DNA from 2 places in the Mesorhizobium sp. M0626 genome. Region 2 is predicted to be linked to the other one. Evidence: predicted binding sites of a transcription regulator. Region 2 holds the regulator's gene; the other holds the start of a gene.
The links. The regulator LexA, encoded in region 2, represses DNA repair genes until DNA is damaged. The targets are predictions, from matches to a motif close to TGTTCNNNNTGTGTTCNG.
Positions count from the first base shown of each region.

Region 1: the regulator LexA is predicted to act here: its motif matches at 2,437-2,454, upstream of uvrA (excinuclease ABC subunit UvrA).

Region 1 is NZ_JAMYQD010000001.1:179,040-186,171, reverse strand. It holds gene uvrA (excinuclease ABC subunit UvrA) at 1-2,287, opposite strand, end outside; gene NKI37_RS01005 (hypothetical protein) at 3,071-3,292, opposite strand; gene NKI37_RS01000 (ATP-dependent Clp protease proteolytic subunit) at 3,439-4,047, opposite strand; gene NKI37_RS00995 (SRPBCC family protein) at 4,077-4,544, opposite strand; gene NKI37_RS00990 (ArsR/SmtB family transcription factor) at 4,541-4,855, opposite strand; gene NKI37_RS00985 (hypothetical protein) at 4,989-5,483, shown strand; gene ssb (single-stranded DNA-binding protein) at 5,600-6,130, shown strand; gene NKI37_RS00975 (DUF2306 domain-containing protein) at 6,168-6,566, shown strand; gene NKI37_RS00970 (OsmC family protein) at 6,590-7,015, shown strand; gene NKI37_RS00965 (MarC family protein) at 7,026-7,132, opposite strand, start outside.
Region 2 is NZ_JAMYQD010000001.1:74,720-81,851, reverse strand. It holds gene gltX (glutamate--tRNA ligase) at 1-1,402, opposite strand, end outside; gene arr (NAD(+)--rifampin ADP-ribosyltransferase) at 1,864-2,280, shown strand; gene NKI37_RS00410 (ComEC/Rec2 family competence protein) at 2,387-4,843, shown strand; gene lexA (transcriptional repressor LexA) at 4,837-5,634, opposite strand; gene NKI37_RS00400 (GntR family transcriptional regulator) at 5,840-6,604, opposite strand; gene kynU (kynureninase) at 6,773-7,132, shown strand, end outside.

The DNA of each region.
Region 1 (7,132 bases), 100 kb from region 2:
CCTCGCAGCGGCCGCCCTTCACGTTGAAGGAGAAGCGGCCCGGCTGATAGCCGCGGGCCTTGGCCTCGGGCAACCCGGCAAACCAGTCGCGGATCGGTGTGAAGGCGCCGGTGTAGGTGGCCGGGTTCGAACGCGGTGTGCGGCCGATCGGCGACTGGTCGATGTCGATGACCTTGTCGAGGAATTCGAGGCCCTCGATGCGGTCGTGATCGGCCGGATGCTCGCGCGAGCCCATGATGCGGCGCGACGCCGCCTTGAACAGCGTCTCGATCAGGAAGGTCGATTTGCCGCCGCCAGACACGCCGGTGACGGCGGTAAAAGTGCCGAGCGGGATTTCGGCAGTGACGTTCTTGAGATTGTTGCCGCGCGCGCCGACGATCTTCAGCCGGCGGTTTTTCTTGGCCTCGCGCCTGACACCGGGCGTGGCGACTTCGAGCGCGCCCGACAGATATTTACCGGTGATCGAGTTGGGATTGGCCATCACCTGCTGCGGCGTGCCCTGGGCGATGATCTCGCCGCCATGAATGCCGGCGGCCGGACCCATGTCTACGACATAATCGGCATGCAGGATGGCGTCCTCGTCATGCTCGACGACGATCACCGTGTTGCCGATGTCGCGCAGATGCTTGAGCGTGTCGAGCAGGCGGGCATTGTCGCGCTGGTGCAGGCCGATCGACGGCTCGTCCAGCACATAGAGCACGCCGGTGAGGCCGGAGCCGATCTGCGACGCCAGCCTTATGCGCTGGCTCTCGCCGCCCGACAGCGTGCCGGAATTGCGCGACAGCGTCAGATAGTCGAGGCCGACATCGTTGAGGAAGCGCAGGCGGTCACGGATTTCCTTGAGAACGCGCACCGCGATCTCGTTCTGCTGGTCGTTGAGATGTGGCGGCAGTTCGGTGAACCACTGGTCGGCCTTGCGGATCGACAGCTCGGTGACCTCGCCAATGTGTTTTCCGGCGATTTTGACCGCCAGCGCTTCCGGCTTCAGCCGGTAACCCTTGCAGACCGGGCAGGGCGTCGCCGACATGAAGCGCTCGATCTCCTCGCGCATCCAGGCGGATTCGGTTTCCTTCCAGCGCCGTTCGAGATTGGGAATGACGCCCTCGAACGTCTTGGTCGTCTTGTAGGAGCGCAGGCCGTCATCATACTGGAAGGTGACCTCGCGCTCACCGGTGCCGCGCAGGACGGCATCCTTTGCCTCTTCGGTCAGGTCTTTGAACTTGTCGCCGAGCTTGAAGCCGTATGCCTTGCCCAGCGCTTCCAGCGTCTGCGCATAATACGGCGAGGTCGATTTCGCCCACGGGCTGACGGCGCCGTCGCGCAGCGAGACGTTTTCGTCCGGCACGATCAGGCTGGCGTCGATGGCGCGCTGGTTGCCGAGGCCGTCGCAGGTCGGGCAGGCGCCGAACGGGTTGTTGAACGAGAACAGCCTGGGCTCGATCTCCGGAATGGTGAAGCCGGAAACCGGGCAGGCGAATTTTTCCGAGAACAGGATGCGCTCATGCGTCTCGTTCTTCGATTTGTTGACCGAGTCCTCGCCGGTCTGACTGGCGTCGAGCGGCCGGTCGGCGAACTCGGCCACCGCCAGCCCTTCGGCGAGCTTCAGCGCCGTTTCGATGGAATCGGCAAGCCGTGTCGCCAGGTCGCCGCGCACGACGATGCGGTCGACGACGACGTCGATGTCGTGCTTGTACTTCTTGTCCAACGCCGGCACATCGGCGATCTCATAGAAGACGCCGTCGACCTTGACGCGCTGAAAGCCCTTCTTCTGCAGCTCCAGCAGTTCCTTGCGATACTCGCCCTTGCGGCCGCGCACGATCGGCGCCAGCAGGAAAAGGCGCGTGCCTTCCTCGACCGCCAGCACCCGGTCGACCATCTGTGAAACCGTCTGGCTCTCGATCGGCAGGCCGGTCGCCGGCGAATAGGGGATGCCGACGCGCGCGAACAGCAAGCGCATGTAGTCGTAGATCTCGGTGACGGTGCCGACCGTCGAACGCGGGTTCTTCGACGTGGTCTTCTGCTCGATCGAGATGGCCGGCGACAGGCCGTCGATCTGGTCGACATCCGGCTTCTGCATCATTTCGAGGAACTGGCGCGCATAAGCCGACAGGCTCTCGACGTAACGGCGCTGGCCCTCGGCATAGATGGTGTCGAAAGCAAGCGACGATTTGCCGGAGCCCGACAGGCCGGTCATGACGATCAGGCTGTCACGCGGCAGGTCGAGATCGACATTCTTTAGGTTGTGTTCGCGTGCCCCGCGAATGGAAAGGTATTTATGGTCGGCCATCGCCGGTCGCCGCCTCAGGTCTGGTGTCAGTGGGATCGGCGGGTTTTCCCGGCCATTCCCTATGTAGGTATTTTTGCCGCCACGTCGAGAGACGCCACACTTCTCGACCAAAGCCGTTTAACCGTCTTTCGCGCGAACGGGCAAGCGGAAAGAACAAAGACCGAACACGCTCCTGACAAAGCTGTGCAGAAACTGACAAGGGTGTTTCAGAAACTGACCCTGACGTAAGCTCCCGGCGATCACATTTTCCGTAACCGGCTATTCAAGGTTGACGCCGTCGAATCAGGGGCGCACTCTGCCGGAGTCAACGGAGCCGGCCGTCTTTGATGGCCTCGCCGCCCATAGCGGCCTGCGAGACGCCGCAGGTTTTTGCGATTTGTGCTTCGGATTGACACCAGTCGCAACGGACATAGGAGCGGAGCATGACGCCACCGGATAGTCCCTTGAGGCTCCACCTGCTAGTGGAGCCGCGGCGGGCATAAGTGCCAGGTAGTTTCAAGGCATTGGAGTGTATGCGTCCAAACGAACGCATCGCGTCAGTCCAACAAACCACCAGACAAACCGTGACCTGCCGAATCCCACAAAAATCAGAGACGGCTAGTCGGATCGTCGGCTGAATGCCGCGAAGCATCCGAAATCAAAGTCGGTATAACACTACCGGCAGTTTGGATTTGAAATCCAAAAAAAGCCCCGACCGTTTGCGGAAGCAACGGCGGGGCTGTTCGTTTGCGAGGAAGTCGTCGGCGCAGGCTTTCTCTCCCGTATAGTAGCTGGGAGAAGGGGCTACCGGCGCGGCGGCTTGATCCCACCCGTGCCGACATCGACAGTGATGCTGCCGGAAATTCTGACATCGGTGTCGCCGATCTTGAACGTGCCGTTCTCGCCGGCAGGCAGCGCGTCGTCCGGCTCCGGCTGCGGCGCGGGCTTGGCGATGCGGTAGTCGCCGGTCACGCCGGGCAGGGCGCCTTTCCGCGACGTGCTGGTGCTGCCCCCGGCAAAGGCCATGCTCGATGTCGCCGCCGTGATGGCAAAGGCTATGGTCAGTCTGTTCAGGTGGTAGCGCATGGCAAGACTATAGTGCCGCGCTCAAGGCGAGGCCAGACCAGCGGCGTTGAAATTGAGGGAACACCGGCCTGCATTCAATCCGCCGATCAGGCCGCTGCCTGCTTGCGGGTGTCGAAGACGTGGTCGACGAGGCCCCAGTCCTTGGCCTCCTTCGCGGTCATGAAGAAATCGCGGTCGAGCGTGCGTTCGACCTCTTCGTGGGTGCGGCCGCAATGGTGAGCGTAGAGGTCGGCCATGTGCCGCTTGGTGCGCAAAATGCCTTCGGCGTGACGCTGGATGTCGGAGGCCTGGCCCTGGAAGCCGCCCAGAGGCTGGTGCAGCACGATGCTGGCATTGGGCAGCGCGATGCGCCGCCCCGGCGTTCCCGCCATCAGCAGGAAGGAGGCCATCGACGCGGCAAAGCCCATGCACACGGTCGACACCGGGCAGCTGACATATTGCATCGTGTCGTAGATGGCGAAGCCGCTGGTCACCACGCCGCCCGGCGAGTTGATGTAGAGCGAGATCTCCTTGTCGGGATTGTCCGATTCCAGCGACAGGAGCTGGGCGCAGACCAGCGCCGACATGCCGTCATTGATCTCGCCATTGACGAAGATGATGCGCTCGCGCAGCAGCCGCGAGAAAATGTCGAAGGCACGTTCGCCGCGGCTCGATTGCTCGATCACCATCGGCACCAGATTGGCAAAGCCGCTCATCTCATTGTCTCCGTTTTGATTTTTCCGGGTCAGGCAGCGCGCAGCAACAGGCGTGGCGCGTTGGCGGCGACAGGCGGTTTGGGCTTGTATGCGCGCAGCCAGAGCCGGCAGCCGGCGCCGGCCATCGCGACCGCAGGCGTCAGGACAAACCCGTCATGGACGATGCGCAGATGCGTGCCGCCGGAAACGGTGCGGGCGAGTGTGAAGGTGACGATGCTCTCCAGCTCCTCGCGGTTGGCGTCGCCGGAACGCTCGCGCCAGGAATAGCGCAGCAGGCGCCCCGGTTCGGCATCGAGCACTTCGCACTCGATCGGCTTCTCAGGCCCGGCAAAGGCAAAGCGGCTGCCGGTTTCCGGATTGATGTCGTTCGGCATCATCCATTCCGCCAAGAGGTCCGGCACGGTCAGTGCCCGCCACACTTTTTCCGGTGCGTCCGGCAGATCGCATTCGAAGGCGAGGGCATCCTTGGCGGTCTGCGTCTGCTTTTCGTCGGTCATTGGTCCATGTCCTTCAAAACGGCCTTCAGTCTTTCGATGCGCTCCGGCCAGAATGCGCGGTAGCGTTCGATCCAGCCGAGCAGCGGCTCGAGCCCTTGCGGATCGGCGCGATAGTAGGCGTTGCGGCCGGCGCGTCTTTCGCTGACCAGGCCTGCGCCGCGCAGCACGGCAAGGTGCTGCGACACCGCCGGCTGCGACACGCTCATGCCGGTGCGCAACTCCGACACGCTCATCTCGCCGGAAGTCAGCCGCTCGTAGACGGCGCGTCGCGTCGGGTCGGCCAGGGCGCGAAAAATCTCTGCTTCGATCATGGCAAAAGCATAAGTCGATACTTATCGATTTGGCAAGGGGTGTTTTGAATGCCGCGTATTGATTGGATCCTGCCGGGCCTCTAAGCCGTGGGGAACAAGATGGGCCGATCATCGCGAGGCAGGAGTAGTATTTATGAATTCCAACGTCGATCTTTCGTCCGCCGAGAACCTCAACGAGGCTCTGAGGCTCTATCGCCGCCTCGTACTCGGTATAGGAGCGATCGCCGTCATCGGTTTCGTGGCCGTGATCTTGTTGGCCAAGCTGGGTACGGCGCTATCCCCGCCATACGGGATTTACATCTTCGGCGAAGGATTGGGGACCTGGGGCCTGATCGCGGTGGTAGCGGCGCTCGTCGCTCAGGTGTGGTGGCACGGGCGCGCGATCGGGAAATTGCTGAATGACCCGGCTCTGAAATCTGAACCTGCAGTCGGGCTGATGTCGGCGCCAACCGTGATCGCACAGCGCGCCCATGCATGGGCATGGAGTGGAGCGGCTTTTCCGGTCCGTTGCCACCAGCTAAAAAACGGCGCTGACGACACCGCTTCTCGCCCCTGCGTGTCAGCTAAATCCACGCGCCCGCGTCGGCGATTGCTGCCATTCCTTGACAATCCGTGGTTAACAGTATAGGAACGAAAAGGGAACAAAAACCTTGTGGGAAAAGCCAGCCGCGGCAAGCCAGGATTGTGCGCGGCCTGTAAGGTGAACGACTTGAAATTTGTTTCGGATGAGCACGGAGAAGTGTCATGGCGGGTAGCGTCAACAAGGTCATTCTGGTCGGTAACCTCGGCGCGGACCCTGAAATCCGCCGCCTGAATTCCGGTGATCCGGTCGTCAACATCCGCATCGCCACGTCGGAAAGCTGGCGCGACAAGAACTCCGGCGAGCGCAAGGAAAAGACCGAATGGCACAACGTGGTCATTTTCAATGACCAGATCGCCAAGGTCGCCGAGCAGTACCTGAAGAAGGGCATGAAGGTTTACGTCGAAGGCCAGCTGCAGACACGCAAATGGCAAGACCAGACCGGCGCCGACAAGTACACGACCGAAGTCGTGCTGCAGAAATTCCGCGGCGAGCTGCAGATGCTCGATTCTCGCGGCGAGGGCGGCGGTCAGGTCGGCAACTATGCCGGCGGCGGCGCGAGCCGTGGCTCGGATTTCGGCCAGTCTGGCCCCAATGAGAGCTTCAACCGCGGCGGCAATAGCGGTGGCGGCGGTTCCAAGGGCGGCGGTGGCGGCGGCTCGTCGCGCGAACTGGACGACGAAATCCCGTTCTGAGCTGACGATAGTCAGCGATATCTGAGGAGAGGGTGCGATGTCGCTCGGACCGCTTCTATCGGCGCGCCCTCCCATTCCATGGCACGCCTTCGCGGCCCTTGCCGCGCTGGCCGTTGGCGCTACGCAACTGGCGCTGCCGAAAGGCACGACGCGTCATCGTGTCGTCGGCTATGCCTGGGCGGCGCTGATGATGGTCGTCGCCATCTCCAGTTTCTGGATCCAGCAGATACGCCTCGTCGGTCCGTTCAGCCCGATCCATCTCTTGTCGATTTTAGTGTTGATCGCCGTGCCGCTTGCGGTCTGGCACGCGCATATGCATCGGGTCGCCAAACATCGCAGGGTGATGATATCGCTGTATGTTTTCGCCCTGATCGGCGCCGGCGTGTTCACGCTGCTGCCGGGGCGGATCATGCACACGGTCGTCTTCGGCCAGTGACGCTTTCTGAAAGGAAGATTGCCGTGAAAGCACGGATTAAATGGGTCGAGGAGCGCACCTTCGTCGGCGAGTCCGGCAGCGGCCACAAACTGGTGCTGGGGACCGCCCCCGGGCCGGAAGGCAAGACGCCAGGTCCGAGCCCGATGGAGCTGGTGCTGATCGGCACCGGCGGCTGCTCGGCCTATGATGTCGTCCACATCCTCGAAAAAGGCCGCGAGGCGATCGAGGACTGTGTTGTAGAACTCGACGCCGACCGGGCCGAAACCGACCCCAAAGTCTTCACCCGCATCCATATGCATTTCATCGTCACGGGCCACGCGCTGTCGCGCGACAAGGTCCAGCGCGCCATCAACCTGTCGATCGAGAAATACTGCTCGGCCTCGGCCATGCTGGCCAAGACGGCTGTCATCACTCACGATTTCGAGGTCGTCGATACGGCGGTGGAGTAGGGGCTGCCGCTTACCCCGCCATCAGCGCCTTGATGCCATCCGCGACGAACTGAACCGCAAGCGCGGCCAGGATGACGCCGAGCAGGCGGGTGAGGATCGAGCGGCCGGTCTGGCCGA
Region 2 (7,132 bases):
GCGCCAGGCTTTCCTCGCGGCCAAGCACGGCGAGCACGTCGAACACGCCGGGCGAGGTGCTGCGGCCGGTAAGGGCCGCCCGGAGCGGTTGGGCCACGGCGCCGAGCTTGTGGCCGCCTGCCGTCGCGAACTCGCGCACCGCGGCTTCAGCCGCGGCAGCCGACCACTCGCCCGAAACAGTCTGCAAAGCGGCATGTGCGCCGCGCAGGATCGCGCGCGCGTCGGCATTGAGCAGTGCTGCCGCCTTCTCGTCGATCGGCAGCGGCCGCTCGACGAACAGGAAGGCCGCGCCATCGGCCAGTTCCACCAGCGTCTTGGCGCGCTCTTTCAGGCCCGGCAAGGCGGCCAGCAGCTGCGCCTTCCTGGCATCGTCGAGACGGGCGGCGATAGCCGGTCCGCCTTCGAGGTATGGCAGAGTGGCGACGAAAATGTCGAACAGCTCGGTATCGGCCATCTTGCGCATATGCGCGCCGTTGATTGACTCGAGCTTGGCGAAGTCGAAGCGCGCCGCACCCTTGTTGACATCGCCGATGTCGAACCACGAAATCATGTCCTTGATCGACATGATCTCGTCGTCGCCATGGCTCCAGCCGAGCCGTGCCAGATAATTGAGCAGCGCCTCGGGCAGATAGCCCATGGCGCGATAAGCCTCGACGCCGAGTGCGCCGTGCCGCTTCGACAGCTTGGCGCCGTCGGCGCCGTGGATCAGCGGGATATGCGACATCGACGGGACGTCCCAGCCCATCGCGTTGTAGATCACCGTCTGGCGCGCGGCGTTGGTCAGATGGTCGTCGCCACGGATGATGTGGGTGACGCCCATGTCATGGTCGTCGACGACGACGGCATGCATGTAGGTCGGATTGCCGTCCGAGCGCAGTATGATGAAATCGTCGAGGTCCTTGTTGGGGAAGCGCACCTCGCCCTGCACACGGTCGTGCACCACGGTTTCGCCCTCGGTCGGCGCCTTGATGCGGATGGCGCCCTTGACGCCGGGAGGCGCCTCCGAGGGGGCACGATCGCGCCACTGGCCGTTGTAGCGAGGCGGCAGGCCCTTGGCGCGTGCGGCCTCGCGCATCGCCTCGAGCTCGGCAGGCGTCTCGTAGCTGTAATAGGCCTTGCCCAGGCGCACCAGCTCCTCGGCCACCTCACGGTGGCGCGGCGCGCGCTCGAACTGCGATATGGCCTCACCGTCCCAGGAAAGGCCGAGCCAGGTCAGCCCATCCAGAATGGCCTGTGTCGCCGCCTCGTTGAAGCGTTCGCGGTCGGTGTCCTCGATGCGCAGCACCATCGTGCCGCCGGTGTGCTTGGCGTACAGCCAGTTGAACAGCGCCGTGCGCGCGCCGCCGATATGCAGATAGCCGGTGGGCGAGGGGGCAAAACGGGTGACGACCGTGTCGGACATGGAACTCTCGGGAAGTTTGGAAAGCGGGGCGTGATCGCGCGGACTTTCGCGCTTTGCGCGTTCATGTAGCATAGGAGGTCTGGGGCGCAAGGGGCAGACCCGATGGCTGGACGAGGCCGGGGCACGTCGGCAATTATCGGTTGCGTCAACGGGCGCCGGAGCCTTGTAGCACAAAATCTGTTCGCACCTCCGCGCAACCTCATTTGGCAGCAGCGTCAATGTCTGGGTTTCATTCGGCTGCAGCGTCCGTCACAGTGCCTGGAACATCGCTGCGACGGTGGTAGCCCCCTCTGACGAGCGGACATTTCTTCACGAATGCGGCACTGCCCGACTACAACGCCGCCGTGACAGCGTTGGCTTGGTCACGCATATTGACCTTCTGCAATCATTATCGTGAACACAGCAACTGTGTGCGGTCCGGTCTCGCCACGAAGGAGGAATGATTGAAAGAAGGGCTCCCGATGACCAGCAACGCCGACCATACGGAGGGTGATCCGTTCTACCATGGTACCCGGGCGGATTTGAAACCCGGGGATCTGCTGAGCGTCGGCCACCCTTCCAATTTCAGAGGTAAACCACTGTCATGGATCTATTTCACCCAGACACTGGAAGCCGCCATCTGGGGAGCAGAGCTTGCAACGGGTGACGGTCGTCAAAGGATTTACATCGTAAAGCCGACAGGGTTTTTTATGGATGACCCTAACCTGACCGATAAAAAATTTCCCGGCAATCCGACGAAATCCTACCGCTCCCGTGATCCGTTGCTCATCCTGGGGGAGCTCGCTGAATGGCAGGGTCATACACCGGAACAATTGAAGGCAATGCACGATGGGCTTGCTCGCCTGAGGGCGGAGGGCCGGGATATGATTGAGGATTGAGCGTCCTTGGCGGGTCAATTCCGGCGCGGTGGATGCGACCGCACGGACTTTCGCGCTTTGCGCGTTCATGTAGCATAGGAGGTCTGGGGCGCAAGGGGCAGACCCGATGGCTGGACGTGGCCGGGGCACGAAGGAAGGCGAAGGCGGCGAGGCAAGCGTCAGCGAACGCTCGCTGTTTGCCGATAGTCCCTATGCCGAGCCGCTGCCCCTCGCGCTGCCTGAGCCGCATCCCGGCATAGCGCCCGCGCTGCCCGGTGACGCGTTGCCGGCGCAAGTCACAGCGCCCGGATCTATCGCCCGACTGCGCAGACGGCTTCGCCGCCCGTCATGGCCCGCGCTCCGCCGCAGCCTTGCCGTGGCTGCCGACACGGAGCTCGACCGGGGCGTCGCCTTCCTGCTGGTCCCGGTTTTCCTGGCAGCCGGCGTCATCGTCTACTTCTCGCTGGCCGGCGAGCCGGGCTTTGCGCAGCCAATCGCCATTGTGGTGCTGGCGACATGTTGCGCTGTCGCCACGCGATCGCGGCCGAGGACGCATCTGTTCTGCATGGCCGCGATGCTGTGCGCGCTCGGCGTCGTCGCCGCCAAGGTCGAGACCTGGCGCGCCGGAACGCAGATGCTCGGCTCCGAGATTCAGACACGGCTGACCGGCCGCGTCGTCAGTCTCGAACAGATGGAAAGCGGCCGCATCAGGCTGACGCTCGACGTGGTTTCGACCGCTTACCCCGAGCTGCGCTACGCCCCGGAGCGGGTCAGGCTCTCGGCGCGGACCGTTCCCGCCGATATGACCGCCGGCTCCCTGATCACCGGCTATGCCAGGCTGTTGCCGCCGACCGGTCCGGTGCGGCCGGAGAGCTACGATTTCTCCTTCGACAGCTATTTCACCGGTATCGGCGGCAGCGGCTTCTTTCTCGGCAACCCGAAAACCATTGCTACGCAGGGACCGCCGCCGCTGACCGCACGGCTCTCCTCGGCAATCGAGAACGCGCGCGAAAACATTGCCGACCATATCAGGGGCAAGATCGGCGGCGCCGAAGGCGAGATTGCCGCGGCGCTGATTGTCGGCGTGCGCGCCGGCATCCCGGACGAGGTCAACGAAGCGATGCGGCGCACCGGCATCTACCACATCATCTCCATCTCCGGCCTGCACATGGCGCTGGTTGCCGGCACCATCATGGCGTTGCTGCGTGGCGCCTTTGCGCTGTTTCCCGTTTTCTCTTCGCGCCGGCCGGTGAAGAAATATGCGGCCGCGGCAGCGCTTGTCTCGATCGCCGCCTATCTCGTTATTTCAGGCGTCGTGGTTGCCGCCGAGCGCAGCTTCATCATGCTGGCGGTCATGCTTGTCGCCGTGCTGTTTGATCGCGCCGCACTCACCATGCGCAATCTGGCGATCTCCGCCATTGCCGTCATCCTGGTGTCGCCGCACGAGGTGGTCGGTCCCAGCTTCCAGATGTCGTTTGCCGCCACCGCCGCCCTTGTCGGCGCCTATGCCGGCTGGGCCGATTACCGCGCCGACAAGGTGAGAACGCCGCTGGCAAAGCGCTCCTTCGTCGGCTTCCTGTCGCGAAAATTCGCGCTGGCCATGGGCGGCCTCGCCATGACCTCGATCATCGCCGGCAGTGCAACCTTGCTGTTCGCCATCTGGCATTTTCAGCGTGTGTCGCCGCTCAGCCTGATCGCCAATCTGGCCGTGATGCCGATTGTTTCGTTGATCGTCATGCCCTTTGCCGTGCTCAGCGCACTGGCGATGCCGTTCGGCGCCGACGGGCCGTTCCTCTATGTGATGGGCAAGGGTCTGATGGCGATGATCGCTATATCGGCCTGGATTTCCGAGCGCTCGCCGGTCGACGCCGTCGGGCTGATCTCCATCCGCTCGGTGCTGTTGGTGGCAGTCGCCCTCGTCATCGCCACCATGGCCACCACCTGGCTCAGGCTGGCGGCCGTGCCTTTCGCGCTGGCCGGCCTGTTGACGGTGCCGCAGGTGCTTACGCCCGACGTGCTCATATCCGAGGACGCACATTTGGTGGCCATGCAGATCGGTGGCGGCGAACTCGCCCTCAACCGCGAACGCTCCAACGAATTCACCACGGACAATTGGAAACGGGCGCTGCGGGCCGAAACCATTATCCCGCCCGAGATTTTCGAGGCAACAGATACGCGGTTCGATCTCGATCCGCTCGATCTGCCGCCCGGCTCGCCCTTCTATTGCACCGGCGATCTCTGTATCGCTCGACACCCTTCCGGAGCCATTGTAGCTCTTGCGAAAGACCGCAAGACGGCGCGGCCGGCCTGTGCCTTCGCGAGCCTGATCGTCATCGATGACGCCACCGCCTACAATCCGTGCCGCGACCCGCTGGTCCTGGTCGTGACGAAGAAACAGCTGGCCCGCGACGGCAGCGCCGCCGTCTTCTTCGATCCGCAATCGGCAGCGGCAGCGCCAACCATCCGGTTCGCCGTCGACAAGCCGTATCGCCCCTGGCACGAGCAACGCCGCTTCTCCCGCGACGCGCGCGGCCTGCCGCCTTACAACCAGCGTGAAAAGTACAAACCCAAGCCGGCTCAGTAGCGCCGGATCAATCCGACAAGCTTGCCCTGCACCTTCACCCTGTCCGGTCCAAAAATGCGGGTCTCGTAGGCCGGGTTGGCGGCTTCCAGGGCGATCGAGGCGCCCTTGCGGCGGAAGCGTTTCAGGGTCGCTTCCTCATCGTCGACCAACGCCACCACGATCTCGCCGGGGCTGGCTGTGTCGGCATTGCGGATGATGACCGTGTCGCCATCGAAAATGCCGGCCTCGATCATCGAATCGCCCTTGACCTCGAGCGCGTAGTGTTCACCGCCCATGATCATGTCGGGCGGCACCGAGATCGAATGGGTCTGATGCTGGATGGCGTCGATCGGCACGCCGGCGGCGATGCGTCCCATCACCGGGATTGAAATCGCGGAAACGGCATCGTCATTGCCGGCAGACATCGAACGCGACGGCGAGCCCGCCTTGATCTGGCGGCCGAGACCGCCTTGGCCCATCCCGCCTTGGCCCATCCCGCCTTGTCCTTGGCCGCCTTGCCCTTGGCCGGCTTGACCAAGACTGCCCTGAATGACGCTCGGCGAAAACTTCCTCGCCGCGTTGAGGCCTGGTGCGATCGAGTCGGGCAGCCGCAGCACTTCCAGCGCGCGCGCCCGGTTCGGCAGCCGGCGAATGAAACCGCGCTCCTCAAGCGCCGTGATCAGGCGGTGGATGCCGGACTTGGAGGCGAGGTCGAGCGCTTCCTTCATCTCGTCGAAGGACGGCGGGATTCCGCTCTCCTTCAGGCGTTCATGGATGAACATCAGAAGCTCATGTTGTTTGCGCGTCAGCATCGCGGCCCCCAAGGGTTCTGAAACCAGAATCAGAAAAAACAAACCCAGAACAAACACTATCTGTTCCAGTTGTGTTCCGCAACCTTTTAAAGTTTAATGAATGTGTTGACGTTTTGTTCAGCGTAACGTTCGGCGCTGCGAGCGCCGCCTGCGCCCAGTTGCCAGCAACGGGGTGAAACGAAGACAAAGTGCCCTGCGTCGTCGGCTACGATCGCCGCTTCCTTTTCGGACGGGGCTGCGCAGCATCCGCGCGGGGTTCTCTCTGGGCATAGACCCGCAGCGTGTAGCCGATGTGAGCGGTCATCAGAGTTTTCGCACGTTCGACGTCGCGATCGAGGGCCGCTTCCATCAGGGCGGTATGGTGTTCGATCGCCACGGCGTCGCGCAGGGCCGCCACGGCCTTCCGGTGTCCGTCCGTGCGGCCGGCGGCGGCGCGCAGCGTCGGGGCCAGACCCAGAAAGCGGTGATGGCGATGCAATTGGTCGGAAATCGTTGCATTGAAGCGCAGCAGCCAGCTGGATGTCGCGGCACTGAGCAGCGCCGCATGGAAGGCATCGTGTTTTTCGTACCACGCGTCGACCGCATCATCCGATGGATCGTCGAGAACAGACCCGCACCGTGAGAGACGATAGTGGGCGGCAACGACCGCGTCTTCCCACTCACGGTCGCCCTTCTCGATCGATTCCACCAGCAGGGGCAGTTCGACCACCAGCCGCGCACGCGCCAAATCCTCGAGCTCCGCCCGAGAGACGGGAGCGACCGCAAACCCGCGGTTGCTGATGGCGGTCACAAGCCGTTCCGCCTCCAGCCGCGACAGCGCCTCGCGCAACGGCGTCCAGCCGATGCCGTAGGTGTTGCGCAGCGTGCTCAGCTTCAACGGCGCGGCAGGCGCCAGCCGGGTCGCAAGAATATCGCGCCTGAGCAGGCGATAGGCCACTTCCGTCTTCGAGGTCTGCTCGTCATCCAGCATCGTGATCCATCAGACATAAACGCTCGGGCGGATCATTATATATCAAAGCCTTTCAATGGGTGAATTATATATAATGTTTGACAGTTCAAGGGCGACCACTCAAGATCGCCGGCATGTTTGGGCGGCAGGCTCCGCCGCGCGCGTTTGTCCATGGAGGGGCGCCGGATCATGAGCACGACACCCGATCTCGCTACAATCGAAGCAATGGATGCCGCCGATCCGCTGCGCTCCATGCGTGAACGCTTTGTCTTGCCGCAAGGCGTGATTTATCTCGACGGCAATTCCCTGGGCGCCGCGTCAGCGGTCGTCTTCAGCGAACTGCAGCAGGCCGCCACGCAGGAATGGGCGCACGACCTCATTCGCGCCTGGAACACCGCCGGCTGGTTCAACATGCCGGTGGAACTCGGAGATCAGCTCGGGCGACTGATCGGCGCGGCTGATGGGCAGACGGTGGTCTGCGACACAACCTCGATCAACATCTACAAGTTGCTGCACGCAGCGCTCGGCATGCGGCCGGATCGGTCGGTC